Regions from separate parts of the Arthrobacter sp. V1I7 genome, predicted to be linked through region 1. Evidence: riboswitches for the same ligand, from Rfam matches in the RefSeq annotation. Region 1 holds a riboswitch; the other holds the start of a gene.
What was found. Region 1 has a riboswitch for cyclic di-AMP ahead of QFZ69_RS08445 (hypothetical protein). Riboswitches for the same ligand answer to the same signal wherever they lie in the genome.
Positions count from the first base shown of each region.

Region 2: it holds a riboswitch for cyclic di-AMP, as region 1 does, so the genes downstream of both, QFZ69_RS18070 (hypothetical protein) here and QFZ69_RS08445 (hypothetical protein) in region 1, are expected to answer to the same signal.

Region 1 covers NZ_JAUSYS010000001.1:1,792,054-1,806,666, forward strand. Annotated here, with positions in the region: gene QFZ69_RS08385 (amino acid ABC transporter substrate-binding protein) at 39-860, shown strand; gene QFZ69_RS08390 (amino acid ABC transporter permease) at 897-1,562, shown strand; gene QFZ69_RS08395 (amino acid ABC transporter ATP-binding protein) at 1,549-2,334, shown strand; gene QFZ69_RS08400 (response regulator transcription factor) at 2,432-4,054, shown strand; gene QFZ69_RS08405 (class I SAM-dependent methyltransferase) at 4,251-5,339, shown strand; gene QFZ69_RS08410 (type II CAAX prenyl endopeptidase Rce1 family protein) at 5,623-6,393, shown strand; gene QFZ69_RS08415 (ribonuclease Z) at 6,440-7,354, opposite strand; gene QFZ69_RS08420 (glycoside hydrolase family 16 protein) at 7,477-8,565, opposite strand; partial or broken gene QFZ69_RS08425 (DUF222 domain-containing protein) at 8,932-10,393, opposite strand; gene QFZ69_RS08435 (DNA alkylation repair protein) at 10,586-11,242, shown strand; gene QFZ69_RS08440 (hypothetical protein) at 11,258-11,512, opposite strand; cyclic di-AMP (ydaO/yuaA leader) riboswitch at 11,681-11,874, shown strand; gene QFZ69_RS08445 (hypothetical protein) at 11,879-12,640, shown strand; gene QFZ69_RS08450 (YnfA family protein) at 12,932-13,270, opposite strand; gene QFZ69_RS08455 (APC family permease) at 13,293-14,561, opposite strand.
Region 2 covers NZ_JAUSYS010000001.1:3,928,866-3,943,478, reverse strand. Annotated here, with positions in the region: gene upp (uracil phosphoribosyltransferase) at 1-337, shown strand, start outside; gene QFZ69_RS18075 (VOC family protein) at 435-812, shown strand; gene QFZ69_RS18070 (hypothetical protein) at 985-1,800, opposite strand; cyclic di-AMP (ydaO/yuaA leader) riboswitch at 1,801-1,957, opposite strand; gene QFZ69_RS18065 (HAMP domain-containing sensor histidine kinase) at 2,218-3,804, opposite strand; gene QFZ69_RS18060 (response regulator transcription factor) at 3,808-4,548, opposite strand; gene QFZ69_RS18055 (winged helix-turn-helix domain-containing protein) at 5,205-6,071, shown strand; gene QFZ69_RS18050 (histidine phosphatase family protein) at 6,272-6,799, shown strand; gene QFZ69_RS18045 (hypothetical protein) at 6,914-7,411, shown strand; gene QFZ69_RS18040 (hypothetical protein) at 7,977-8,666, opposite strand; gene QFZ69_RS18035 (NAD(P)/FAD-dependent oxidoreductase) at 9,467-10,921, opposite strand; gene QFZ69_RS18030 (hypothetical protein) at 10,912-11,070, shown strand; tRNA gene QFZ69_RS18025 (tRNA-Arg) at 11,162-11,235, opposite strand; gene QFZ69_RS18020 (phosphoenolpyruvate carboxykinase (GTP)) at 11,513-13,345, shown strand; gene QFZ69_RS18015 (FAD-binding oxidoreductase) at 13,800-14,613, shown strand, end outside.

The DNA of each region.
Region 1 (14,613 bases):
GCCGGCGAGCCCTGCCGGCTCCAGGATTGAGGACCAACATGAAGCGCACACCACTTTCCGCTATCGGTCTCTTTGCCGCTGCAGCACTGGCCCTGGCCGGGTGCGGGTCGGGGCCGACGACTCCGGTCAACTCGACGCCGGCGGGTGGCGCAGACACTTCCCTCAGTGACGTCCAGAGCGCGGGCACTCTTAAAGTCGGCACCGAAGGAACCTATAAACCCTTTTCGTTCCACGCCGACGGCAGCGGCGAACTGACCGGCTACGACGTCGAGATGATCACCGCCGTCGCCGGCAAGCTTGGCGTCGAGCCGGCCTTCCAGGAAACCCAGTTCGACGCCATCTTCGCCGGCCTCGAGGCCCGGAGGTTCGACGTCGTCGCGAACCAGGTCTCCATTACGGATGAACGCAAGGCGAAGTACGAATTCTCGACCCCGTACACCGTGAGCACGGGGGTCGTGGTGACCAAGGCCGACAACAACGGCATCAACTCGTTCGAGAGTCTCAAGGGCAAGACCACAGCCCAATCGCTGACGAGCAACTGGTACAAGCTGGCGCAGGAAAGCGGCGCCACCGTCGAGGCCGTAGAGGGATGGGCGCAGGCGATCACACTGCTCAAGCAGGGCCGTGTCGACGCAACCATCAACGACAAACTGACGTACCTGGACTACCAAAAGACCGCGAAGGACAGCGAAATCAAGATCGCGGCCGAGACCACGGACAAGTCGCTGAGCGCTTTCGCCTTCCGCAAAGGATCAACCAGCCTCGTGGAGGCAGTCAACAAAGCCCTCGGCGAGCTGCAGGCCGACGGTACGCTGACAAAAATTTCGCAGAAATACTTCGACGCGGACGTCACGAAGTAGCCGGGCGGAAGCCGTCGGCGAACGCTGCGTCAGCGGATGAATATCAACTGGGATCTCGTATGGGGGTCGCTGGGTCCAATTCTTGTGGGCGCGGTCACCGGCACCATTCCCTTGGCGCTGGCCTCGTTCGGTATCGGCCTGTTGCTGGCCCTGCTGGTGGCACTGATGCGGCTAAGCCGCAATCCAGTCTTTGCCGGTGTCGCCCGGATGTACATATCGGTTATCCGCGGCACACCTCTCCTGGTCCAACTGTTCGTCATTTTCTACGGGCTGCCTTCCATCGGACTCACCATCAGCCCCTGGCCCAGCGCGATCATCGCCTTCTCGCTCAATGTGGGCGGTTACGCGGCAGAGGTCATCCGCGCCGCCATCTTGTCCGTTCCCAAGGGGCAATGGGAGGCCGGACACACCATCGGCATGTCGCGCCGGCAGTCGCTGGTACGGATCATCCTGCCGCAGGCCGCCCGCGTCTCGGTCCCGCCCCTGTCCAACACGTTCATCAGCCTGGTCAAGGACACCTCGTTGGCTTCCCTGATCCTCGTGACCGAGCTGTTCCGGCAGGCGCAGCAGGTGGCCGCCTTCAGCCAGGAGTTCATGCTGCTGTACCTGGAGGCCGCCGTCATTTACTGGATAATCTGCCTGTTCCTGTCCGGCGGACAGTCCGCCCTGGAAAAGAGATTGGACCGCTATGTCGCACACTGACTCCACCGCCCCGGACGCGGCCACCATCCTGACGGTCCGGGGGCTGCGCAAGGCGTTCGGTCGGCACGAGGTGTTGAAATCGATCGACGTGGAGGTGCGCCGCGGCGAAGTCGTTACCCTGATCGGGCCGTCAGGGTCCGGTAAGACGACGGTCCTGCGGTGTCTTAACGGGCTTGAGGTGCCCGACGCCGGCATCGTTTCGTTCGCGGGCGAACTCACCGTCGACTTCTCCGCACCGGTGGCGAAGAAGCAGTTGAATGCCATGCGGGACCGGAGCGCCATGGTGTTTCAGCACTACAATCTCTTCCCGCACAAGACCGTCGTGGAGAACATCATCGAAGGCCCGGTCCAGGTCCAGAAGCGCCCCAAAGCCGACGCCATGAAAGAAGCCCGGGAGCTATTGGCCCGCGTTGGTCTGGACGACAAGGAGAACAGCTACCCCTTTGAGCTCTCCGGCGGACAACAGCAACGCGTCGGCATCGTGCGTGCGCTTGCCCTGCGCCCGCAGCTGCTGCTTTTCGATGAGCCGACGTCGGCACTGGACCCGGAGTTGGTGGGCGACGTCCTGACCGTCATCAAGGAACTCGCAGACGAAGGCTGGACCATGGTCGTGGTCACCCACGAGCTCGCCTTCGCCCGCCAGGTCGCCGACGAAGTCATCTTCATGGACGGAGGCGTCGTCGTCGAACGCGGCCACCCGGACACCGTGCTGCGCGACCCGCGGGAGGAACGCACCCGGCAGTTCGTGGACCGGCTGCTGAACCCGTTCTGAGCCAGCGGACGATCCGCCCTCCGGATTGGCAAGGAAGCACACATAGAGCGGTCGACCGGCTGCCATCGGCGGCGTTACCGTTGAGGTGGAGCCCCGGATGGACGAGTTCGACGAATTGCTGGCCTTGGCGCGGACGGCGTACGCCCGTGGGGACTGGCATGCCGCCCACCGGCAGCTCACGCAGGCCCGCACATTGTCGGAGCTGGCCACCGGGGACTTGAATCTTCTGGGCAGCGCGGCGTGGTGGCTCGGACGGGTCAAGGAATCGTTGGGGATTTCCGAGGAGGTCTACCAACGCTTCCAGGACGACGACGATGCCCCCGGTGCCGCCATGAAAGCCGTGAACCTCGGGCTGCTATGGTTCATCCGCGGGGACCTGGTCATCGCTTCCGGTTGGGTAAACCGCGCCCGGCGGCTGCTGCAGGAACTTCCCGAAGGCCCGGAGCACGGCTATCTGCTCTACCTCGACGCCGCCCTCGCGCTGGGCATCCCCGACCTCGCGCCGGCCCGGGAGGCCGCGGCGCAGCTGCAGGACTTAGGACGGCGCCTTCGCGCCCCGGCGCTCACGTCATTCGGCTTGGTTCTTGCCGGCCTGGCGGACGTGCGCAGCGGCGGCACCGCGTCCGGTTTTGCCCAGCTGGACGAAGCAATGCTGCCGGTGCTCGCCGGCCAGCTGCCGCCGGAATGGGCTGGCGAAATTTACTGCACTGTGATCCATGCGTGCCACGAGCTGGCCGACCTGCACCGGATGCGGGCCTGGACCCAGGCCACGGAGCAGTGGTGCGAGCAGTTCCCCGGCGAGGTGGTGTACTCGGGCATCTGCCGCATCCACCGGCTGCAGCTGCTGAGCATCGAAGGCGGCTGGGAGGCGGCGGAACACGAAATCGAGCGGAGCGGGACAGAGCTCGTGGGCCGGAACAACTGGGTTGCGGGCGAGGCCTTCTATCAGGTGGGCGAGATCCGTCGGCTGCGGGGGGACAGCAGCGGCGCCCAGAAAGCCTATGCCCGGGCCCGCGACCTGGGAACCGAACCCCAGCCTGGCGAGTCCCTGCTCCAGCATGCCGCCGGGAAGAGTGACGCCGCGTGGGCCGGTCTGCGTGCCGCCCTGGCCGGGCGGGACCGGCTGGCGTGCGCACGGTTGCTGGAGTCCGGCGTCGAAATCGCCCTCGCCCTCGGGAAAGTGGAAGAGGCGGAGCGGCTGTGTGGCCAACTGGAGGAAACCGCCGCCGTGTTCGCCACCGCAGGCTTTCGCGCCTGGGCCGGCCAGGCCCGGGCCGCCGTGCTGATCGCGGAGTCGCGGCATGCCGATGCCCTGCCCGTGCTGCAGGCTTCCGCCCAGGAGTACCGCGGGCTGCATGCCCGCTACGAAACGGCCAGAATCTACGAACTGCTCGCTCAGGCACACCGCGGGCTGGACCTCCCCAGCGTCGCCGCCGCCGATTCGGCGACAGCGCTGGCTATCTACCGCGAACTAGGCGCACTTCCGGACGTTCAGCGGCTCGACGGCGGCCGGCTGCCCGGAGGGCTGACCGAGCGCGAGGCGGACGTGCTCGCTTACACCGCCGCGGGGGCCAGCAACAAGGACACCGCCGAGGCGCTGTTCATCAGTCAGAAGACGGTCGGCAGACACTTGGCCAATATCTTCGCCAAGATCGGCGTCTCCTCACGCACAGCGGCCGCGGCCTGGGCCCACGAACACGGTCTGCGGCCGCGCCGGTAATCATGCTGCATCCAGTAAAACGGCCTGCACCCGCAACACGGTCGGGACGCACTGAGCCAGTTTGGCCACCGGCTGCATCATTCGCCCCATCGGCCTCCGGACAGAACGCATTATTCGCCCGATGCCGGCCCCCTGCCGGCATTCCTACGCTGGAATCAATCGGGCGGGGAAAGCCCGTAGCAACCGGAGGAAGAAAATGACTGTCGATCAAGAAACATCACCAGTGGAGTTTGACGCCGAGGCCTCCCAGGCCTTCGCCGGACGCTTCGTGGGCATCCTCAACGATGCGGCAATCGCCCTGCTGACCAGCGTCGGTCACCAGACCGGCCTGTTCGAGACGCTGGCGGGACTGCCGGCCGCCACCAGCGAGCAGATCGCGGACGCCGGCGACCTGGATGAGCGCTATGTGCGCGAATGGCTCGGTGGCATGACCGCGGCACGCGTGGTCCGCTATGACTCGGCCGCCGGGACCTACTGGCTGCCGCCCGAGCATGCGGCCGTGTTGACCAGAGCTGCAGGCCCGGACAACATGGCGATCCTGATGCAGCACATTTCGATGATGGGCGAAGTGGAACAGAAGATCATCGAGCGGTTCCGGCACGGCAGCGGGCTGTCGTACGCGGACTACCCCCACTTCCACAAGAACATGGCCGAGACCAGCGCAGCGGTGCACGACGCTGCCCTGCTGGACGTGATTCTGCCGCTCGCACCGGGACTGCCCGGGCGGCTCAAGGCCGGGATTGACGTCGCCGACTTCGGCTGCGGCAGCGGCCACGCGATCAACCTCATGGCCCAGGCCTTCCCTGCCAGCCGGTTCACCGGCTATGACTTCTCCGAGCGGGCCGTCCTGACGGCCCGTGCCGAGGCCGAACGGATGGGGCTGGCGAACGCGGGCTTCGAGGTAGCTGACGTGGCCCGCCTGGACGTTGAGGCCTGCTTCGACGCGGTGACCGCTTTTGACGCCATCCACGACCAGGCGCATCCGGCAGCGGTGCTGCGCAACGTCCGCCGGGCGCTGCGGCCGGGCGGAATATTCCTGATGGTGGATATCAAGGCCTCCAGCAAGGTGGAGGACAACCTCGACATCCCGTGGGGCAGCTACCTGTACGCCATCTCGACCTTTCACTGCATGAGTGTTTCGCTGGGGCTCGACGGCGACGGGCTGGGCACCGTGTGGGGCGAACAGCTTGCGCTGTCGATGCTCGCCGACGCCGGCTTCGGGAACGTGGAGTCAAGGGAAATCGACTCGGATCCGTTCAACGCCTACTTCATTGCCAAGAAGTAACTCTGGGAGCCGCGTCAGTCCGAAGCCACGGAATCCGGGCTTCGGACTGACGCCCTGTCCGGAAGGCGTCACTCCGCAGGTATCGCTGTGAGCGGAGGGTTGCCGGATGTCGGATCGGCGCTCATACTGGCAGCGTCGCGGACCGGATGAAGGAGCTGGGGGTCGCGTGGAGCACAGACTGCAATTGCGTAGACGGAGTTTGCACGGGCAGGGGCGGCAGTCCCGGAACGACGACGGCGCGCTGGCCGGGCGGCCCGGGGTCCACCATGGGTTATCCCTGCAGCTGCTTCCCTCCGTGCTCGTCTCGTTGTCCGGTTTTGTTCTTTTTGTGCTGGAGCACAAAATTGCCGGCTTTGGCCTCCTGGCGCTGGCGCTCCTGCTGGCAGCTTGGATAGACGCGGCGCTGCTGCGGGATCTGGCCCTTATCGCCGTCGGACTCATGGCAATGAGCCTCGTTCCGATCACCACCGATATCAGCACGGAGCACATGGCGGTCATGGGATTCGCCATGATCCTGGCCGTGGGAATTCCCTACGCTGTCTCGCGCTTTGCCTTCAAGGACTATGCGATCAGGTTTCCGGTGCTTACCGGGAAGGCCTGGACCCGGGCCGAGAAGTGGTATCTGCCCGCCGTCGTCATCATGGGGTACGCGGTGCTGCCGGCCTACATGGTCAATACCGGCGTCTACCGTAATTGGCCCGCGGTTTCGGATCCGGACGGAATCGCACGACTTTTCCTGGGTACTAATGTCCTGGGCATTTGGGACGAGCTCTTCTTTATCTGCACGGTCTTTGCGCTCCTGCGCCGGCATCTGCCCGTGGGCCAGGCGAACGTGCTCCAGGCCGTCCTTTTCACCTCGTTTCTGTGGGAATTGGGATTCCGCGCCTGGGCGCCGTTGTTCATCTTCCCCTTCGCCCTCCTCCAGGCGCTCATATTCACGCGAACCAAATCCCTGTCCTACATCGTGAGCGTCCACCTGCTCTTCGATTTCGTCCTGTTCCTGGTCCTGATTCATGCCCACAACCGCGCCTGGATCGACATCTTCATCTACTGAGGAAACGCAGATCCTCGAAAGCGAGGCTGACTGGAGGCAAACGTGATCACAGGGACGGACCGGAGGGCGTCCGGCTTGAATCCCGGCGCTTCGGGAACAGGATCCGGTCAAGATCGTTTGCGGCCACGACGGTGGCGCCGCCCGCGCGAGCACGGGCTTGCCCGGCGAGTGGCGCGATGTCGCCGTAGCGCGACGAGAAGTGGGTGAGGACCAGGGTGCCCACGCCGCCGTCGGATGCCAGGACGCCGGCCTGTCCGGCGGTGAGGTGACGATACTGAGCCGCGAGGTCGGCGTCGTCATCGCTGAAGGTGGACTCGGCCACGAGCAGGTCGACCCCGTGGGCAAGGTCTTCGGCGCCGCGACAGGGCGCGGTATCCATGACGAAGGAGAAACTCTGGCCTGGGCGTGGGACGCTCACGTCTTCCAGCCGCACTCCGTTCAGGCTTCCTTCGCGCTGCAGGCGGCCGACGTCCGGCCCCGACAGCCCCGCGGCAGCCAGCCGGTCAGGCAGAAGAGTGCGGCCGTCCGGCTCGACGAGGCGATAGCCGTACGTCTCGATGCGGTGCCGCAGGGGCCGGACCTCTAGGCCCGGCGCGACCGGACCGGCACTTCCGTGTGGGTGCAGCCGCAGGTCGGGGCCGGGGGAGGAGAGCGACACGAGCGCGCGGACCGCCCCGTCCCCGGAGGCGGGATAGTGCAGATGGATCGGGTGCGTCACACCGTCGAGGGCCAGGCGGGACAGCACACCGGGTAATCCGAAACAGTGGTCGCCGTGGACATGCGTGAGGCAGATGCGCGTGATCTGGGAGGCCGACACGCCGGCATGGATCATTTGCCGCTGGGTGCCTTCCCCGGGGTCAAAGAGCATGCCCTCACCGTCCCAAAGCAGCAGGTAGCCGTTCTGGTTCCGTGTCCGGGTGGGGACCTGTGAGGCGGTGCCGAGAATGACCAGTTCGCGCATGGAACCGAGTGTCTCACCCGGTTGCGGGCCGGACCACTGTGATTAATCTGGAACGGCCCCGCACGCCGAGGCGTGCGGGGCCGTTCCCCTCCGTCAATAGCAACGGGCGGAGTCGGTGTTCTCTACTTGTAGACGCGAACCCAGTCGACCTGCATCTCGGATGGCTTCGTGGCGGATCCGTCAGGGAACCAGTCGAGCTGCAGCGTCTGGTGCATGCCCACGGTGGGCTGGTGCGCCGGGTTGGTGTCGCTGAAGGTCTTCACTCCGTCGATGTACCCGGTGATGCCGGCCGGGGTCCACTCCACGGCGTAGTTGTGCCACTGGGTGCTGTCGACAGGCTTTGCCGCGTGGGTCTGGAAATCCTTGCCATCGCACTCGTAGTGCAGGAAGAACTTCATCATGGACGTGTCCGTACTGCTTTCGGCATAGTCGATTTCGGCACAGTTGGGCGACGAGTTGTCATTCGGCCAGAGGATCAGGACCGGGTGGTACTCCGGGTCCCGATCGTTGGTCCTCATGCGGGTTTCCCAGCGGCCGTACTTCTGCTGGGCAAACTTGGCGGACATGCCGCCCGTGGTGCCGGCGGCGTCACCCTTGACGGTGGCCACGCCGTTGCCGACCGACCAGGCCTGCGGGCTGCGGATGCCTTGGCGGTGGTGTCCGGGACCTTTGAAGACACTCCACTTGGTGGAGTCCGGTGCGCCGGTATTAGAGAACTCGTCCCCGGCCAGGACCGGGCCCCAGTTGAAGTTGGTGGCTGCCTGGGTGCCGCTGCCCGTTGTTGCTGCTGCTGCAGCCGGGGGAGCGGCCGGGGGCGCTGCCGCCGGGGGAGCGGCGGGGGCTGCCGGAGCTGCAGTCGGAGCTTTGACAGGCGCTGCAACAACCGGTGCTGCTGCACTCGGAGCCTTTGCAGCTGAAGCTCCAGCAGCCGGTGCTGCGGCGGGCGCCGGGTCCGGAACAGTAGCAGCAGCGGCATCAGCCTCGGCCAGGGCGTCCGTGGCAGGCGCTCCGGCGGAATCGGTGGCCTTGGTGGTCTGCCCCGGCGCCGGGGTAGCTTTCGCGGTCTTCGCCGCTGCAGGGGCCGACTTTGCCGGCGCTGCCGATTCGCTGGCACTCGCTGGCGGTGCGGCCCCATCGGATGGGGGAGCGATGCTGCACCCGGTCAAGGACAGCGCGCCCATCGTGAGCGTGATGGCTATTTTCTTAAGCAAGAGACCCCTTCGGGCTTAGGACTGACGCAAACGGCAGCCTGCACTGAGGCGATGACGAGTGCTCGAAGCTTCGTTCGAGCCCCTGCACTGGGCGGGAGCGAGCAGGCGCCGATCGGCGCAGCGGTGCCCGGCATCCGGACCTCCGGGGCCCTGCGTGCGGGCCAACCCCTCAGGGCCAGCCGCCACGTTACCTGACCGTGACCTTCGCCCGCAAACTGCGGGATCTCCGGATCATCGGCATACGAGACTCGGGAGCGAAGACCGGGCGGCTCGCCGGCTCGGAGTCGAAACTGGTGGCTCGACGCAGCATGCCTATCGAAGGCAGCTCGAGCGGCCACTGCCCCCACGAGTGCCGCTACGCCGCCTTCAGCCGGTGGGCGCGGGCGTTTCTCTCGACCTTGGCGTCGTGTCGCTGGCGCCGGCCGTGTTGAGCGTCGGGTCTCGCTGGTGCGGTGGTGCGGTGGAGTGGTGGCTGTGGCCGGTGGGGGTGGTGAGGTCGAGGCCCTGCCTGTGTTTGTTGGTGCCGGCGGGCCCGGGGCGTGGCCGGCTTGTCCAGCCGGGGGTTTCCTTGGTGTAGTTGCAGGCTTCGCAGCGCCCGGCACCGTTGGCCGAGGTGGTCGGCCCGCCGTGCTGCCACGCAATGATGTGGTCCAGATGCCGGATCGGGGCGTCGCAGTAGGGGGTGCGGCAGGTGTCGTCGCGGGCCTGGAGGAAGCGTCGGAGCCCGGCGGGGAAGAGCCGGGCCCGGGAGTCCATCGCGACCAGGTCCCCGGTGCCGGGGGCGGTGTAGAGCCGCCGCAGCCAGGTCTGCAGCTGGCGGTCGCCGTCGCCGCTGTCGCCGCCGCTGCCGCTGCCGCTGCCTTTGCCTCCGGTCCCCGGACCCGAGTCGCCGGTGCCCGGCGCTGCGCCGGCGTTTTTGATCAGCTCGCGGGCCCAGCCGGCGGGGACGATGCCGTAGCCGGGGAGCCGGGCGGGTTCGCTGTCGCCCTGGAACAGGGTCCGGTCGGTCGGAACGAGCTGGATCTCGATGCCGGTGATACCGCCGGGGGTGCCGGTGAGGCGTTCGACGAGCCCGTCGGCCATCAGCTGCCCGCGGCCCCGGGGATCCCCGCCGGCGCGGAGCGACTCGGCCTGCCTGGACAGGGCGGCGTAGGCGGCGACGCCGGCGGAGACCGGGAGCAGCGCGGTCAGGTACGTCATGGTGTCCGGCGCGGGGCGGAGGCTGACGTGCCGGTCACCGGCGGCGTGGCTGGCCCGCTCCGTGACCGAGCGCGGGTCCCGCCGGTAGGCGCAGGCCCGGGCCGCGGCAACAACGGCCCGGTCGCCGGCGCCGGTGAAGGATCCGGTGTCGGCGGCGAGTTCCTCGTCGACGGCGCAGCGGTCCGCGGCGGACAGGCACGCGGTTTCCCTGACCAGGAGGGTGGCGCGCCATTCGTTGAGCTGCCCGGTCTCGAGCGCGGCGAGGGTGTGCGGCATTTCGGTCACGAGGGCTTTCGCCAGGCCCAGGAGCCGGCCGCCGCGGGCGGGGGATTCGCGCCGGGCGAGGGCGACCTGCGCCGCGACCCCGGCCCCGAGCTCGGCCGCCGGCATGCCCTGTGCCCGCTAGGCGCGGCGCTGGACCAGATCGAAGGCGACCGCGATCCGGGCCTGCAACGCTGCCGCGGCGGACTTCAGGTCCTCGAGCTCCCGGAACTGGTCAATCAGCCCGGCCCCGGCACCGCCGCACCGGCCCCGCCGTCGTCGTCGTGTTCGGCACCGAAGGCCCCGCCGCCGTCGTCGTCGTCGCCGAAATGGGAAACACGGACCGTGGCGAGCAGGCGGGCAACATCCGGGACCGTCGCGCCGCGTCCAGCGCCGCCCCGTCCTCCCCGAACCACTTCGGGCTCCTGATTGCCGTCCATGGAAACACTCTGCCAGCGACCTCCGACACTAAAGGCCCGGGGGAATCACCGGACAGTGCCGGTGAATTCGTCCGTCGGGACTGAGGGGAAGCCCCGCGGAAATGGGAAAGAATGGACGCATGAGCGACGCCGGCGGCCTTATCGATGCATCGCTTCAACGGGAAGGATCCTGGCTTCGGGCAGAGGACCTGCAATCCCGGTGGGGGAGCGGACTCCAATATTACGGCGCTTCCGTTGGCGCGGTGCGCGGAACAGTCCGTGACGCCTTGCGCCGGCACCGGGACCTGACGCATGACGAGATCACCGCGCTGAGTTCCGAGCTGTGGTCGGTGCCGGTTTTCGAGCGCCGGCTATCGGCTGTTGTTCTTCTGCAGTCCAGGGTCAGGATGCTGGACAACGCCGATCTGACCCGGATTGAAGGCTTCCTGAGAACCGCACGGATGCGCGAACTGTCCGATCCCTTGGCCATCGACGTCGTCGGTCCGCTGGTTTCAGCGCTGGACCTGCCGGGCAGGGTGCGGGCAGACAGTGTGCTCGACCGCTGGGCTCGGGAACCGGACGCCTGGCTGCGCCGGAGCGCCCTGCTCTCGCCGCTGCGGGCGCTCCGGGCTGGAGGGGGAGATTGGCCCGCGTTTGTCCGCCATGCCAAGCTGGCGCTTGCCCACCCCTCGAAGCAAGACGATGAGACCGCCCTCGTCCGGGAGGCGGTCGCCGTCGTGCTGGATGACGTGGCTAAACATCGGCCCGAGCTGGAATTCACGGCGGATGCGACGTGATGGAAGTCCTGTGCCTTAGCCGCTAATCCGTCGTTCCACCACCGCATAGGCCTTGCCGTCCAGGAACTGCCAGTCGGTCACGACCATGAATCCGAGGGCATCGGTGCGGTCGTTCAGCATTTTGACATCGAAGCCTCCGTCGCGCGGTTCGGCGTCCCAGGTTGAGATGCGGACGGCGTCGCCCTCGAGGATCAGCAGCTCTGTGTTGATGTCAAAATCCTCCTGAGGCTGGTCGCTCAGTTGGCAGATGGCAACACAGTGGCTGGTCATTTTCGAGCCTCCGCTTCAAGAGACACTGATCACTTAATCCTATGTCGCCGCCCCGTGATTCCAAGGGACTAGGATCTGGACGGTGCACCGGCCCGTTACCTCGATGTGACTTTTCGTAATCATCCCGTTACCTTTGTCAGGTGCCTGTTGTCTCCGATACGGGCGCTCCCCTGCCGATTGCCTAACTCTGCCGCGGCCCGGGGACACCTCGCATCAACATCCGGCAGAGACGGGGAAACCACTTTTTGACCGGATATGCCGGTCTTGGGGTGAAGTCGCACGGCCCGCCACGCGGGCCCCTGCGGCCGGGTGCCTCCCATCCGAATCCGACAGCTCACCTCGCAGGCATTGGGAGAGGCTACATTCATGACTTCACGCAACACTTCCGCGCGCCATCGTGGCGTCAAAACCACCAGCCGACTTTCGGCAATTTCCTCCGCCTTTGCCGGCAACGCAGGCACCATCGGCCGCCAGGCGGCCGTGATTGCAGCCGCGTCCGGTCTGGTGCTCAGCAGCGCCATGGTGGCAAACGCGGCTGAAGCCCCCGTCGAGCGCGACTCCGCACCGGCGTCCGTCGACGTCAAGGACCAGCTTTCGGCTCCGGTCAGTGCGGATTCCACCGTGCAGGTCACGTTCGAGCGTCCGGCCGTCATCTCGACCCCGGCGCCCGTCGTTGAACAGCCCAAGCCGGTTGCTGCTGTCCCTGCCATCGCCCCGCAGGTGGCTGCCGCCCCGAAGGCGACAGTCAAGGTCCAGGCGGCTGCCCCCGCCGCTGCCCCCGCCCCGGCAGCTGCTCCGGCGGCCGGCGGCGCAAACGCCGTTCTGCTTTCGGCCGCCTACGGCCAGGTCGGAATCACTCAGGACTGCACCGCGATGGTTGAAAAGGCCCTCGGCGCAGCCGGCATTCCGGTTGGCAACATCGGCCCGACTGCTTTCCTTAAGTACGGCAAGGTCGTTGCGACTCCCCAGCCGGGCGACATCATCGTCCAGTCCGGCCACGTGGCCATCTACGCGGGCAACGGACAGGCCGTCAGCGGCGGCATGAACGGCGTCAACGCAACCATGGCCCACCCGCTCTCCTGGCTGACCGCCACGGGCGGCGTGACCTTCGTCCGCGCCGGAGTCTAACGCGCCCGGAGCCTCAGGTCTTGAAGCCTGGAGCCTCAGGACCGCGGCTAAACCTCGGTCCAACCCGCCAGGCGGCATGTAGGCCGGTGATCAGTTGCCTTGGGGGCAACGGATCACCGGCCTCTGCCGTCCCTGCCGGGCGGCGGCAGTCGCGGCGGTCCCGCCTTTGCCCCTGGCGGCATGCAGGTTCCCTGGCGGCCGGCCCTGTTCCCGGCCGTTGCCCGTCCCTGCGCTATTCCCGGCCTTGTTCCCGGCCCTCCGGCCCGTCCCGGCCGACTCCAACTGTCCTACCTAGCCGGCGTTGCGCGGGGAAAACATGATGACCGCGACTCCGACCAGGCAGATTGCCGATCCGGCGATATCCCAGCGGTCGGGCCGGAACCCGTCGAAAACCATCCCCCAGGCCAGGGACCCCGCCACAAACACGCCTCCATAGGCGGCCAGGATCCGGCCGAAGTGCGCGTCCGGCTGGAGCGTCGCGGCGAAGCCGTAAAGCCCCAGGGCCAGGACCCCGAGTCCGGCCCACCACCAGTCCTTGCCCTCCCGCACCGCCTGCCAGACCAGCCAGGCGCCGCCGATTTCCGCGGCGGCGGCCAGGACGAACAGGAGCACGGTTTTCGCGATAGTCACCGGCTCATCATCGCAGGCGTCGTCAGGAAGTGCGTGTCGTCCCCAGCCGCAAGCGCAGCACGCGGTACACGACGCCGGCCGCGAACATCAGCAGGCCCGCGATCACGGACTCCGCCGGCAGGGTGGCGACCAGGACGGCGCACGCGACGGCGCCGGTGAACTGCAGGGCCTTGGGGTAGCGGCGGTTTTCGCCGGTCTGCGTGTACGCGGCGACGTTGGCCACGAGGTAGTAGATCAGGACGCCAAAGGACGAAAATCCGATGGCGCCCCGCAGGTCGGCCACGCTGATGATCACGCAGATGACCGTAGCCAGCACTAGCTCGGCCCGGTGCGGGACTTTGAAGCGTGGATGGACGGCGGCCAGCCAACGGGGCAGGTCAGCCCCGCGCGCCATGGCAAGGCTGGTCCGGCCCAGACCGGCGATCAGGGCCAGCAAGGCGCCCAGCGCTGCCAAGGCCGCCCCCACCCGGACAACCGGCGAGGCCCAGTCCCATGAACCGACGGCGACGGCGGCGGCTAGCGGCGCCGGTGTGCCCGCGATTCCGTCCGCGCCGAGCACAGCCAGGATACTGATGGCGATGGCGGCGTAGACGACGACGGCGATCCCCAGCGCCGTCACGATGGCGCGCGGGATGGCCCTGCTGGGGTTGATGACTTCCTCACCCATCGTGGCAATCCGGGCGTAGCCGGCGAAGGCGAAGAAGAGCAGGCCCGCGGACTGCAGGACGCCGTACCAGCCATGGGCGAGGACGCCGCCGTCGAACAGTCTCTGCGGATCAGCCGCACCGGGGACGACCCAGCAGGCGGCAACGACGATGGCCAGGACCACCAGTACGGCGACGACGATGATCCGGGTCAGGCCGGCGGTGCGGGTCACGCCCCGGTAATTCACGGCCGCCAACAGGACGACGGCGGCGATCGCCACCGGCCTCTCCCACCCGGCCGGTGCCGCATAGGCGGCGAAGGTCAGCGCCATCGCCGCGCTGCTGGCTGTCTTGCCGATCACGAAACCCCAACCGGCCAGGAACCCCGGCCAAGGGCCAAGCCGTTCGCGCCCATAGACATACGTCCCGCCCGACGTCGGATACTCCGCCGCGAGCTGGGCCGATGCGGTCGCATTGCAGAACGCGACGGCGGCGGCGAGCAACAGCCCGATGAGCAGCCCTGATCCGGCGGCCTGGGCCGCGGGGGTAAAGGCCGCGAACACGCCGGCGCCGATCATCGAGCCGAGGCCGATGACGACCGCATCAAAGGTCGTCAGCCTGCGGGCCAGCCGGGGATGGGGACTCAACGCTGGCAGCCTTCCTTGGAGTACGGCGATGACGGCCTGCGGACCGCCTGTC
Region 2 (14,613 bases), 2.1 Mb from region 1:
CATGGCCCGGGACGAGGAAACGCTGGACATCATCACCTACGCCGAGCGACTCCCCGAGGACCTCACGGACCGCCAGATCTTCGTCCTGGACCCGATGCTGGCCACCGGCGGAACCCTGCGCGAGGCCATCAAGTTCCTCTTCAAGCGCGGCGCCTCCGACGTCACCTGCATCTGCCTGCTCGCCGCCCCCGAAGGGCTGGCGAAGCTGGAGGAACAACTCGCGGACGCCAACGTGACGATTGTGCTCGCGTCGATCGATGAGAAGCTCAACGAGAAGTCGTACATCGTGCCCGGCCTGGGCGACGCCGGCGACCGCCTCTACGGCATCGCCGGCTGACTAGCCACACCAAGCCGTGCCGCGGGCCGGTGCTCTGCGCCGCCTGCGGGCCACCGGGGGTTCCGCACAGCACCGCCCCGGGACTAGCCTGACCCCCATGGACTGGAAACTTGAACTCGTGTTTGTCCCGGTGTCCGATGTGGACCGTGCCAAGGACTTCTATGTCAACAAGGTCGGCTTCAACGCCGACTACGACGAGCGGCCCGTGGAGGGCCTCCGCTTCGTCCAGCTGACCCCGCCGGGCTCCGGCTGCTCGATCGCCATCGGCGAGGGCCTCAACGACGCGCCGCCGGGCACCGCCCCCAGCCTGCAGCTCGTCGTCAGCGACATCCAGGCCGCGCACAAACAGCTCAAGGACAACGGCGTGGACGTCAGCGACGTCGATATCCAGGACTGGGGGCACTTCGTTTATTTCGCCGACCCCGACGGCAACAAATGGGCCGTGCAGTACCTCCCCAACCGGCCCGACGGCTAGACCTCCCCCGGCCCTAAGGGCGGCGGCCCTGACGAGGGCTGTAGCCGGGCCGTGCGGGTGCCGTGCACGTGGGACGGCGCCGGCCACGGACGCCCCAGTAGCAGGAACGCCCCGGATCGCGGGGATCCGGGGCGTTCTGATGCTGTTGTGCGGGCGGGCAGTGCCTTGCGGTTTAGTACCAGTTGTGCGCGTAGTGGAAGTTCAGGGCCCCGCACGGGGAGCCGTACCGCTGCTTGATGTAGTCGAGGCCCCAATTGATCTGGGTCCGATAATTTGTCCGGTAGTCCGCGCCGGCGCTCGCCATCTTCTCGGCGGGCAGGGACTGGACCACGCCATAGGCGCCGCTGCTGGGGTTCGTGGCGGTGGTCTTCCAGTCCGACTCCTTGGTCCAGAGTTTCGCCAGGCACGGCATCTGGTCGGCGGCCCACCCGTAGGAACCCAGCTGGGCTGCGGCATATGCCTGCGCCCCGGCGGGGTCGTCGACGGCAACGGGCTTTGCCGCTTCAGGGGCCGGGGCCGGTGCCGGCGCCGGCGCTGGTGCCGCGGCTGGTGCCGGCGCGGCGGCAGGAGCGGCTTCGGCGGCGGGGGCCGGCGCTACGGCTGGCTGTTCCGCCGTGGCGGGGGCTTCTACGCTGGCCGCAGCCGAAGGTGCCGGGAGAGCTGCCGCCGAAGGCGCCGGCGACGGTGCGTCGGCGCGGACCCGTTCGAAGTCGAGGGGCGTCAGCAGGTCGGCCGCGATGGCGGACGCGCCGGCATTGCCGGCGCTGGAATGGCTGGACTCGGCAGCCTGTCCGGCCGCGCCGACTCCGAGGAGGACCGCGCAGGCGGTGGCGACGACGGCGGCCCGACGCCCGGTGTAACCGACGCCTTTGGCAAACCGGGACCGGGCCGGGATGGGCTGGGCTGGATCGGCGCGATGGCGGGAATCGGCACGGCGGGGCGTGCCTGCATCGCCGTCACGGCGCGTTTGTAGCTTGAATTCAGTCATGATGCCTCTCAACGCCTACGGAGTTAGCTGTCGGGTGCGGATGAGAAATCCGGCCGCACGGATTCTCACGTGTCGGCTTAACCCCAAGGGTGCCTGGATGCAGGCTGCCCGGGAACTCTGGGTTCCCCGCCTCTGCCTGGTCCAGCGGTTTCCGGGAGGCGGCAGAGTTGGGCGTCATCCGGATATGCGGCTCCAGTTCCGGCCGCACTCTATCGACCGTACAGGAGTTTCATACGTACGTCACATTTGGATAACGGAACACACGGCGGCGGTGTGTCGCCTTGCGCTCCTCCGCTGCCGGGACTGCGCGCCGATTCGACGGTGCACTGCTGCCCATCCGAGGCACCGCAAGCCGGGCGGCACGAAACCGTGGAAACGGGCGCCTGCGGCGGGCTGCGGGGTGGCCGAGAGGGCACACTAGGACGGCCGGGGGCCTCCGCGGAGCCGTACGGCAAATTCGGTCCGGCCCGGTCGGGAGCTGACTTCGACGCTGCCTCCGTGGGCTTCAACGATCGACTGCACGATCGACAGGCCCAGCCCGCTGGTCCCCTCGGCCGTGGGCGCCGGGGCCATGGTCTGAGCTCCCGGTCCGCCCGCCGTCCCGGAGCCGACGGACCTGCCGGCACCGCCGGCTGTCGCCGTCGTAACCGCCGGGTTTTTCCGGGCGGCATCCGCGCGGGCGAAGCGTGAAAAGACCTGGCTTAAAAATTCGGCGGGGATCCCGTCGCCGTTGTCGGTCACCGTGACCACCGCGCTCCCGTCGGCTGCACGCATCACGCCCGTGACCACCGTCGTCCCGGGGGCGGTGTGCTTGCGGGCGTTGGACAGCAGGTTCGCCAGAACCTGGTGGAGCTGCGTGGAGTCGCCACGGACCACCACCGGTTCCTCCGGGAGTTCCAGCCGCCAGGCGTGGTCCGGCGCCATGACCTTTTCGTCGCTGACCGTTTCGATCGCCAGCTGGGTCAGGTCCACGTCGCTGAGCTTGAGCGGCTGCCCCTCATCCAGGCGGGCCAGCAGCAGCAGGTCCTCAACCAGTGCAGTCATCCGCTCGGACTGGCTTTGCACCCGGGCCAGGGACTTCGCACCGTCCGGGGTGAAGTGCTCGGTCATCCGCATCAGCTCGGTGTAGCCGCGGATGGCCGTCAGCGGGGTCCGCAGCTCGTGCGAGGCGTCGGCCACGAACTGGCGCACTTTCATTTCGCTGTGCTGCCGCGCCTCCAGTGCCTTGGAGACGTTGTCCAGCATCTGGTTCAGCGCGTGGCCCACGCTGCCTACTTCCGTGCCGGGATGGGCAGCCGACGCCGGAACCCGTACCGCCAATGCCACCTCACCGGCGTCGAGCGGGAGGCGGGAAACCTTCGTGGCCACCTCCGACAACTTTTCCAGCGGCTTCATGGTGCGGCGGATGAGTACGGTGCCGGCGAGGCCGATGAGAACGAGGCCGCCGGCGGATACCACCACCATGGTCCACACGAGCGAGGACAGGGTGTTCTGCTTTTCGGCCAGTGGCAGTCCGGTCACGATGACGTCACCTTGGGGGGATTGCACGGCCGAGAGCCGGTACGCACCGGAGGAGAGTGTCCGGTCGACAGGGACGCCGTCGGGAAGGAGCGCGAGGAGGACCTGTTCGTCGTCGGGCGAGAGGCTTTTCCGGGTGGCGTCCCCGGCGAGGAAGCCGGCACTGCTGACCGCGCTGCCGGCGATACGGGCCGTCAACGTACCGATCCCTTGGCCCCTGGCTTCCAAGGGATCCGGCCTGCCTCCGGGGTTGCCGGCCGGGGGGCGACCAGCGTCGTTGGAAATCCGTGAAACCTGTCCAAGGCGTACGTCCAACTGGCGGGTCAGGAACGAATCCATGGAGGCATAGCTGAACAGCCCGATGGCACCACAGATGGCCACCAGCAGCGCCATGGCGACCAGGACCAGCCGGGTGCGCAGATGCCAGGTGGCGGGGTCCCGCCAATTGCGCCCGGGAGTGCGGACCTTACCGGAGATGTCGGACACGGATCAGTCCGCCGGCTTCAGGACGTAGCCTGCGCCGCGCACGGTATGGATCATCGGCGGGTGGTTGACGTCGATTTTCTTGCGGAGATAGGAAATGTACAGCTCGACGATGTTGGCCTGGCCGCCGAAGTCGTAATCCCAGACCCGGTCCAGGATCTGCGCTTTGCTGATGACGCGTTTGGGGTTCTCCATGAGATAGCGCAGCAGTTCGAACTGCGTTGCCGTGAGGTGCAGTTCCTCGCCTGACCGGGTAACTTCCCGGGTGTCGACATTGAGCACGAGGTCACCGACCACGAGTTCCGCTGAGTCCATGGCCGCCACGCCGGATCGCTGCACCAGCCGGTGCAAGCGCAGCAGGACTTCCTCCATGCTGAAGGGTTTGGTGACATAGTCGTCACCGCCGGCTGCGAGGCCGATGATCCGGTCGTGGACGTCGTCTTTGGCGGTCAGGAACAGGGCTGGGATCTCCGGTGCGAAGGCTCGGATCCGGCCGAGCAGTTCGACGCCGTCGAACCCGGGAAGCATGACGTCCAGCACCAGCACGTCGGGGCGGAAGTCTTTGGCGAGCTTGACCGCTTCGGGCCCGTCGGCGGCGACGGCCACGGACCAGCCGGCCATCCGCAGCCCCATGCTCATGAGCTCGGACAGGCTCGGTTCGTCGTCCACCACAAGAGCACGGATGGGGGAGCCGTCCGGGTGGCTGAGTTGGGGAAGGTTGTTGGTCATGGAGTGCGAGGTGGCCATGGGACAACTCTCCGTTCTACCGGTTAGGCGGGGCTTTGGGAATCCTGTGCGGCACCTGTGAATCCCAGCCTGACGAGCTGGACGCAGGCCAGCTGGCGGCACGCGTTCCCGGAAGACGACCCTCCGCCTGCCCCTCCGGCGTTTCGGGCTTCAGGCGCATGACCACCTCGTGGACGATGGACATTCAATGATCAGTAAGCGGGGGTTTCGCCAAGGTGGGTGGCTTTGAATGATTCTGCGCGATTCATCCATAGCATCGAACTTTCTTCGGCGAAGTACGCGAACTGGGGGGCGAGACAAGAAAACAACCGCTATTTTCCCGCGGCAGTAGAATTGTGATTTACACTACATTCGGCATTTTGGTCTCACCATGCGGACGCTGCGGCCCTTTGTTACTTGCAAGTTCTCATTGTTACGTTGCACACTTCCATTGTGAACAAGAACTCAACAGCACCTGCAGCCGCAGCTTCCTGGATCAGCGCACCCGCTGTGTTCGAGATGCGCTGTTGTCGAATGCACGCCTAACTTTTGCACCCCAGACAGTTTTTAGGCATTCGCCACAGCCCAGAGAGTCGGGCGCCCCTCCCCAGTTTTCATTGCGGGAAAAGTAGCATTCGAGCCGCGATGTCGGCCAATTCACATTGAGGTAAGCATTCATGTCAGTTGCATCCGGATACGTCCACATCTCCGTCCGTAACGCCGGCAAGCCCGGTCAGGCCTCCGGAACCCGCCAGGGATTCGGTGGCGGACGGCAGTCCTTCGCTCCTGCCGGCCCCAGCAACACCTTCCCGGCCCCGGGTTATGTGGCAGAAGGCTACAACCCCAATTCCTACGGCCAGCTCCGCGCTGTTCCGGCAGCCCCGGCCACGGCTCCCATCCCCGTGATCGCCCCGGGCGGCGGCAGCCCCGTCCGCCCCGTCGCGAGCGACAACGTGGCTCGTGGCTTCGTGCTCTACATGGGCATCGATGAGGAAACCGCGGCAGCTGCCGGCACCTCCATTGCCAAGCTCGCCCAGGAGATCCGGGCCTACGCCCAGTCCCTCGTTTCCGGCGCGGAAAGCTACGCCGCCGTCGCCCTCGCGCCGGCCAGCGCCCAGGGTTCGGCTCTCGACGTCGTCCGTTCCACCTTCGGCGACCCGACCGTCGGTGCCCGCCAGCGCGCCGAGACGGCCCGCCTCCAGCAGCCGCAGGATCCGCGTCCTTCCGGCGTCCTCATCGACCTTGCCCGCCGTGAGGTCCACCTCGACGGAGAATCCCTGAACCTCACGTTCAAGGAATTCGAGCTCCTGAACTACCTGGTGGAGAACGGCACCCGCACGGTGGGTCGTGACGAGTTGCTCGAAGGACTGTGGCGCAACGCCGAAGAAGTGCCCAACGAGCGCACGATCGATGTGCACATCCGCCGCCTGCGCTCCAAGCTCGGCCGGCTCGCGAACACCGTGCGCACGGTGCGTGGCCAGGGCTACCGCTTTTACGAGCACCCCGAAGTTGTGGTCTGGGCCGCCCCGGAATACTCGATCTAGCCTTAGTCTCACGTAAAGCCTTTAGTTTCACGCAAAGCGTCCGTCCCTCTTGCGGGGGCGGGCGCCTTTTCGTTCTTCGGACGTCCCTCGGCGCACTATCCGGGCGGATCCCCGTCCATTTCCAGGGGACCCCATTGCTGCAACGGCAGAGGATGGAGCGGTGCGCGCCGGTCGAATCGCCGCCCCACTAGGATTGGGTCATGAGCGCCCATCACATCAAACGGCTGGTGATAATGCGCCATGCCAAAGCCGACTGGCCGGGGGGCGTTGCGGACCACGAGCGGCCCCTGGAAGAGCGTGGGCACCGGGACGCTCCGATGGCCGGAAAATGGCTGCTCAAGCATCACGTGATCCCCGATTTCATTTTGTGCTCCAGCGCGCTGCGGACCCGGCAGACCTGCACCTGGGTCTGCAATGAACTCGGCGACAAGGCCCCGACGCCGAAACTCGAGGACGGCCTCTACTCCGCCTCGGCGCCGCGGATGCTGACCGTCATCAACCATGTTCCGGACACGGTCACCACGCTGATGGTGATCGCGCACATGCCGGGCGTGCAGGACCTTGCGATGCACCTGGCTTCCCGTGATTCGAACCATGATGCCTATATGGACGCGGCAACGCGCTATCCCACGAGCGGCCTGACCGTGCTGGAGACGGAGAAGACCTGGGCCGAACTCGATGGCCAGGACGCCCGGCTCACGCATTTTAAGGTTCCCCGGGCCAAATAGCCACTCAACCGCGGCTTCCCGTGCCGCCCGATCCATGGTCACCGGACCGTTTCTGCGGTTTACTGATGCTGTCTACTCATCGACTTTAACGTTCGAGAGAAAAGGTGGATCATCGTGGATTCTGGGCAGCTCATAGGAATCATCATCGGCGTCATCGTCGTGCTGGCGATCATCGCGGTGGCAGTCGTCCTTAGCCGCAAGCGCAAAGTGGACGCGAACCGGAACCGGGCAGTGGAGATGCGTGAGCAAGCCAAAGCCGACGAGCTCGGCGCCAAGGAGCGTGAGGCGAAGGGGCTGCGCGCCGAAGCCGACGCAAAACAGGCGGAAGTGGAATCCGAGCGTCTGCGCGAGGAGGCCCGCGGCAGGCAGAAAGAGGCCGAGAGTGTCCGTACCGACGTCCAGGAAAAACGGCGGAAGGCTGACGAGCTGGATCCTGACGTGGTGACCACCAAAGGCGGCGAGAACAAGTCAGGGAAAGAAGCGACACGCGAAGGATCCAGCAGTGAGGATCTGCGCCGGGACCGCGGCGCGAGGAACCATGTCGAGGGAGGCCCCGGCACCCACCGGCCGGAGGATGATCAGCCTCGCGGCGACAAGCCTCGGAATCTCTGACTGCTAGCTACGAAATCACGGGCGCTCGGGCCTGCCCTGGAACGCGAACACCCCTCCCGCAGAGGGGGGCGCGGCGCGGCTGAAACCGGCATAGTGGCACCGTGAACCCTCGCCCGGCGTGAGCTGGAAGGCGACGGTCGGCGTCGGGCTCTTCATGAGCGCAGGCCAGTTCGCCTGGTCGCCCCGAAAGGTGAAGGCGGCCTCCGGGTTGGGGCTTGTGGTCTGGTCCGGGCCGTGGTGCCGCTACCCGGCTGCTGGGACTTTCACTCCTGCTGGACGGCCCGGCGGAGCTGTCCGGCGCCGTGGAGCGGTGCTGCAGCCCGTCACCTTCGTGAGCGCCCTGTTTACCCCCGTGTTCGGTTCCCTGGTGCGTTACGGGATCTGGAACCGGCTGGTCGGGCTTTACCCGTCCTCCGCCGTCGTCCCTCTCACGCTGCTGGTCCCCATCGTCGGCATGCCGGCGGCGTGGCTGGTGCTCCGGTTAGGTGCCGTCCATGGCGGAAGTGCTGTTGCTGGGTCGGGTCGCCGCGGCTGTGCTGCGGCCCGCGCGCCCGAGGTGGCACACTCAGCGGCGGGCGGACGTCCTTGCCGACGGACGGGTCGGAGACGGGGCGGGTGACTTGGCCGGAGGGGACTTGATGGCAGGCACCTTGGCGGCGGGCCGGGGGGTTGCTGTTCTGGGGACGGCCGTCCTGGCGGCAGGGCCCCGCGGCGCCGGAGGCGCGGTCGTCCCACGGGCTGCGCCCCTGGCAACTGTGCCGCGGGAGGATGTGCCCCGGGAGGATGTGCCTCGCGACGACGCACCCCTGGCGCCGGAGCGGGGGGCCGACGCCGGACGGCGCGAGGCGTAGGCACGGGCTCTTCCGCGCCTGCCGGGCAGCACGGTTCCGGCAAACAGCAGCAGCAGGGTGGCTGCGCCTGATCCTGCTGCGAGGTAGAAGTAGAGGTCAGGATGGGACATGTTCACCGGGGCGGACATGGCGCCCGGATCCGGGTTGAATGCCAGCCCCCACTGCCGCAGGAAGGCGATGCCGAAGGCGAGGAAGAGGATACTGCCGATTCCGCTGGCCGCGAGGGTCTTGTGCCGACGACGGATGACTACCTCCGCCACGCAGGCCACGTAGGCCGCGGCCGAAGCGGCCAGGAACCACATGAGCACCGCCTCGTGCAAGGTGGCGCCTGTCAGGACCAGCAACGCGACGGCGGCCAGGAACGCCCCGATGGCCATCCTGCCGCTGTTACCCATGTGACGCATGTGACCAATCATCCCTGAGCATCGGCTACTTTAGCCACATAGCCGCGCATGGACCTTCGCTGGCGCCGTGCGCAAGCGCCATGCCCCACCGAACGGCACAGAAATGAGCATGCCCCGCGGTTGGAGCAGGGCGTGTCCGGTCGCCAGCACCGAGCATGTCCCGTGGCGCACGCCGGGGATGGACATAGTGGCATTATGTCCGGCCGTCGCCGCGAAGAATGAGCATGTCCCGCGGTTGGAAGCCGGGCGTGTCCGGTCGTCAGCACCGAGCATGTCCCGTGGCGGGCACCGGGGATGGACATAGTGGCATTATGTCCGGCCGTCGCGGCGAAGAATGGGCATGTCCCGCGGAGTCGCCGCGAAGAATGGGCATGTCCCGCGGTTGGAGCCGGGCGTGTCCGGTCGTCAGCACCGAGCATGTCCCGTGGCGGGCACCGGGGATGGACATAGTGGCATTATGTCCGCCCGTCGCGGCGAAGAATGAGCATGTCCCGCGGAGGCGCCGCTAAGAATGGGCATGTCCCGCGGAGTCGCCGCGCAGAATGAGCATGTCCCGCGGTTGGAGCCGGGCGTGTCCGGTCGTCAGCACCGAGCATGTCCCGTGGCGGGCACCGGGGATGGACATAGTGGCATTATGTCCGCCCGTCGCGGCGAAGAATGAGCATGTCCCGCGGAGGCGCCGCTAAGAATGGGCATGTCCCGCGGAGTCGCCGCGCAGAATGAGCATGTCCCTCGGTTGGAAGCGAGCTGTCGGACGTCCCGTTACGCCTGGCCACCGGACCTGCCGGGCTCCCGCGCGCTCACAGCCCATATGCTTCCAGCAGCCGGAGCCAGACTTCGCTGATCGTCGGGTAGGACGGCACCGCGTGCCAGAGGCGGTCCATCGGGACCTCGCCCACGATCGCGATCGTGGCGGCGTGCAGCAGCTCCGCCACGTCGGGGCCGGCGAAGGTGGCGCCCAGCAGGACCTTGCGGTCCTCGTCGACCACCAGCTGCGCCCACCCCTCATAGTTCTCGGCATGCAGCGAGGATCCCGCAACCTGGATGGGCAACTCCACCGCGGCGACCCGGAAGCCTTCCTTTTCCGCCCGCTGCACGGAGCGGCCCACGTTCGCGATTTCGGGGTCGGTGAACACCACATTGGGTATGGCGTGGTCGTCGGCTGTTTGGGCGTAGCGGCTCCAAGGGGCCGGCTCGCCGGTGAGTTCACCCCGGGCCCGGGCGGCGATGGCGTCCCCGCTGGCCCGGGCCTCGTACTTGCCCTGGTGCGTCAGCATCACTTTCCCGGCGGCGTCACCCACGGCGTAGAGCCACGGCCCGCCGTCGTCCGTCGCGTCGGGGATCAGGCCGGTGGCGTCGGTGCTGAGCCGCAGCGGTTTTCCTTCCCCGGCGGCGAGCCCCACATTTTCCAGGCCGAGCCCCTCGAGGGCCGGGTGCCGGCCGCTGCTGACGAGCAGTTTGTCCGCCGTGACCTCAGTGCCGCCCTCGAGCACCAGCGTGAGGGAGCGGTCGCCGTTCTCGCGGACGCTTTGGGTTCCGGTGTGCAGCTGGAGTTCGACGCCGTCGGCTCGCAGCCCCGCTGCAACGAGCTTCGTAGCCTCCTCGGGGAAAACTCGCAGCAGGCCCCCGCGGGCAACGAGTGTCACCTTCGATCCCAGGCGCGCATATGCCTGGGCGAGTTCCGTGCCGGCGACGCCGCCGCCGAGCACGGCCAGCCGTTCGGGAATCTCGCGGGCGGACGTGGCCTCGCGTGTGGTCCAATACTCGACGCCGGCCAGTCCTTCGACCGGCGGCAGGTTGGGCGTGGACCCGGTCGCAACCACGACGGCGTGCCGCGCCGTGAGCGCATAGCTGTTGCCGTCCAGCCCGGATACCTCCACCTTCCGCGGAGCTGTGAGCCAGCCATGGCCGCGGATCAGCTCAATTCCAGTATCTTCGACCCATTTGACCTGGCTGTCGTCCTGCCAGTTGGAGGTGAAGTAGTCACGTCGCTTCAGGGTGGCAGCGGCATCGAGGGTCCGGGTGACAGCCTGGGCGGCGCCGGGGACCGACTGTGCTCCGTGCAGGGCCGTGCCGGGCCGGAGCAGCGCCTTGGACGGCATGCACGCCCAGTACGAGCACTCACCGCCCACCAGTTCCGCCTCGATGAGGACCGCCGACAAGCCGCCCTGGACCACGCGGTCCGCCACGTTCTCACCCGCGGCGCCCGCGCCGATCACAATGACATCGAATTCCCGCTCAAGCTGTGCAGTCATGGCAGAATCCTACGCCCGGCTCTCCCGGCCCCGACCGGCACTGCCTGGGTGAGACCGTCGCCACCGGCAACGAGCCGCTGGGCGACGAGCTGCTCAGCAGGCACTTCGATGGAATCCGACGCTGGATCACCGAGGTGATCGCGGAGTAACCGCCTCGCGGGGCAAGCGAGCGGAGTAACCGCCTCGCGGGGTAAACGAAAAGATCCGCACCGGCGGACCGGTGCGGATCTTTTTCTCCTGTGCGCCCAAAGGGATTCGAACCCCTGACCTTCTGTTCCGTAGACAGACGCTCTATCCAGCTGAGCTATGGGCGCATTCTCGGCTCTTGGAGAACTTCTCGCTCCCCGAACCTCGAATTACTTTACGCGAGGAGGGGCCGTAGTTACAAATCGAAACAGGTGTAATCTCGGCGACTAGACCGGTCTATGTGACCTTCATCACTAAAGGGCGTGTGTTCGTAGCGTTACTTCCCTGAATTTCCGGGCTTTTTCATTTCCAGCCTCCCGGGCATCCCACATCTGGGCCAATTTCTGCGGGGTGATCTAGCCCTACATTTAGGACACACCACTGAACCCGAGGAAGGGAACCGTAATGGGCGATCTGGCGCGACTGCCGCTGCTTGAAAAAGCACCCACCACACATGCCGGTCTGCTGGCATGGGTCGAAGAGATAGCTGAACTGACCCAGCCGGACCGGATCCACTGGGTTGACGGATCCGAAGAGGAGAACACCCGGCTCACTGACGAGCTGGTAGCAGCCGGCACCCTGACCCGGCTGAACGAGGAGCTGTTCCCCAAGTCCTTCGCAGCGTTCTCCGACCCCGCCGACGTGGCCCGCGTCGAAGAGCAGACCTTCATCTGCTCCGAAAACAAGCGCGACGCAGGTTTCACCAATAACTGGATGGCTCCGGCGGAGATGAAGACGAAGCTGCAGGGCCTGTTCGCCGGTTCCATGCGCGGCCGCACAATGTACGTCATCCCCTTCGTCATGGGCCACCTCGACGCCGAGGATCCCAAGTTCGGCGTGGAGATCACGGACAGTGCCTACGTTGTCGCCTCCATGCGCATCATGGCCCAGATCGGCACCGAGGTCCTGGACCGCATCACCGCTACAGACGCCTTCTTCGTCCCCGCTCTGCATTCCCTGGGTGCCCCGCTGGCCCCCGGCCAGGCCGACGTCCCGTGGCCCTGCAACCCGGACAAGTGGATTGTGCACTTCCCCGAAGAGCGCTCCATCTGGTCCTTCGGCTCCGGCTACGGCGGAAACGCCCTGCTGGGCAAGAAGTGCTACGCCCTGCGTATCGCCTCGGTCATGGCCCGCGACGAGGGCTGGCTCGCCGAGCACATGCTCATCCTCAAGCTCACCTCCCCGGAGCAGAAGAAGTACTACATCTCCGCGGCTTTCCCGTCGGCCTGCGGCAAGACCAATCTCGCCCTGCTTGATCCGACCATCGAGGGCTGGAAAGTCGAAACCCTCGGTGACGACATCACCTGGATGCGGATCGGCAAGGAAGGCGAACTGCGCGCCACCAACCCGGAGGCCGGCCTGTTCGGCGTCGCCCCTGGCACCGGCTGGGGCACCAACCCCAATGCCATGCGCGCCATCGCCAAGGGCCACAGCATCTTCACCAACGTCGCCCTCACCGACGACGGCGGCGTGTGGTGGGAGGGCATGACGGAGGAGACCCCAGCGCACCTGACCGACTGGCAGGGCAACTCCTGGACGCCTGGTTCGGACAAGCCGGCAGCCCACCCGAACTCCCGCTTCTGCACGCCGATCTCCCAGATCGACATGCTGGCCGAGGAATACTTCAGCCCTGACGGTGTCGAGCTGTCCGCGATCCTGTTCGGCGGACGCCGCAAGACCACCATCCCCCTGGTGACGCAGGCCCGCAGCTGGTCCAACGGCGTGTTCATGGGTTCGACGCTCTCCTCGGAGACCACGGCGGCGGCCGCGGGCCAGGTCGGCGTACTGCGGCGCGACCCGATGGCCATGCTGCCGTTCATCGGCTACGACGCAGGCGATTACCTGAACCACTGGGTCAACCTGTCCGCCAAGGCCAACCAGGAACGCCTGCCCAAGATTTTCCTGGTCAACTGGTTCCGGCGCACGGCCGACGGCGGCTTCGCCTGGCCCGGCTTCGGCGACAACGCCCGGGTGTTGAAGTGGGCCATCGAGCGCCTCGAAGGCAAGGCTGACGCCGTCGATACGCCGATCGGCTACGTACCGACCGGAGACTCCCTGGACCTCACGGGCATGGATCTGACCGAGGCGCACGTTGAAGACGCGGTCCGCGTGGATCCCGAGGAGTGGGCGGCAGAGCTGGCCTCAATCGAAGAGTGGTTCGCCAGGTTCGGCGAGTCGCTGCCGAAGGCGCTCCGCGCCGAATTCGTGGGACTGAAGTCCCGTCTGGCGGCTCGCTAGCAGCCGGCACCACAGCAGCAGTGACCGACGGCGGCGCCGCACCTTTTCGAGAGGTGCGGCGCCGCCGTCGTCAGCGGCAGCTGTCGCTTGTCGGGACCAGAACCAGGAGCTGTCGGCGCCGGTGCCCGTGATGGCCGGCTGGACACGGTCCAGCCGGCCATGAGGCCGGTGTCCAGGGTGATGCCGTAGTTCGTGTTGGGGTACGGTCCCGCCGTGGCGGGCGCCGAGGCCGAGGTGTGGGTATCAGCCCCCGAAGCCAGCGCCGGGCCACGGGTGTCAGATAGGTAGTTCACTGGGGGACTTTGGTCTCTAGCCAGGGTCCGAGGAAGCACACTAGGCTCGACCGCATTCATCAGCCGGGCCGTCCGCCGACCGGAGAGAGTGCTGGGGCATTCCAGGCGCATGCAGCTGTGCCCCCGACCTGCTCGCTGAAGCGAGCCCTCAGGAGTTCATCATGCTCGTCAACGACGACATCCATGCCTTGTCCATGGCCGTCAGCGGCATCGTGGCCGTGCCGGACAGTCCCGAATTCGCCGAGGAGACGTTCGCGTTTAACGTCGCCACGGTCCACCGGCCCGACGTCGTGCTTGGTGCCGCAGACGCGCAGGACGTCGCCGCCGGGGTGAAGTGGGCGGCGGAACGCCGACTGCCGGTCTCCGTCCAGTCCACCGGGCACGGCACGGAATCGGCGGTCGACGGCGGGCTGCTCATCAACACGCGGCGGCTGCAGGAGGTGCAGATCGATCCGGTCGAACGGACCGCCCAGGTCGGGGCCGGCGTCAAATGGCGGAGCGTCCTGGAAGCGAGCGTCCCGCATGGGCTGATCGGACTGCACGGATCGAGCACCGACGTCGGCGTGGTCGGATACACCCTCGGCGGGGGACTGCCCGTGCTGGGCCACGCCCACGGCTTCGCGGCGGACCACGTCCGCAGCATGGAGGTCGTAACTGCCGACGGCGCGCTGCGTCGGATCGATGCCGAGGCCGAGCTCTTCGCACTGATGTGCGGGGGCAAGGGCAACTTCGGGATCGTCACCGCCCTCGAGTTCAGCCTCTTTCCGCTGGGCGAGTTCTACGGCGGAGGGATTATTTACCCCGGGGCGGATGCGGCCCCTGTCCTGGCCGCGTTCCGCGCGTGGCTGCCCACGCTTCCTGACGCTGCCTCGCCGTCGATCTCCCTGCTGCGCCTTCCGGACATGGACTTCGTTCCCGCACCGCTCCGGGGCCAGTTTGTGGTCCACCTGCGCCTGGCCTTCCTTGGGAACCGGG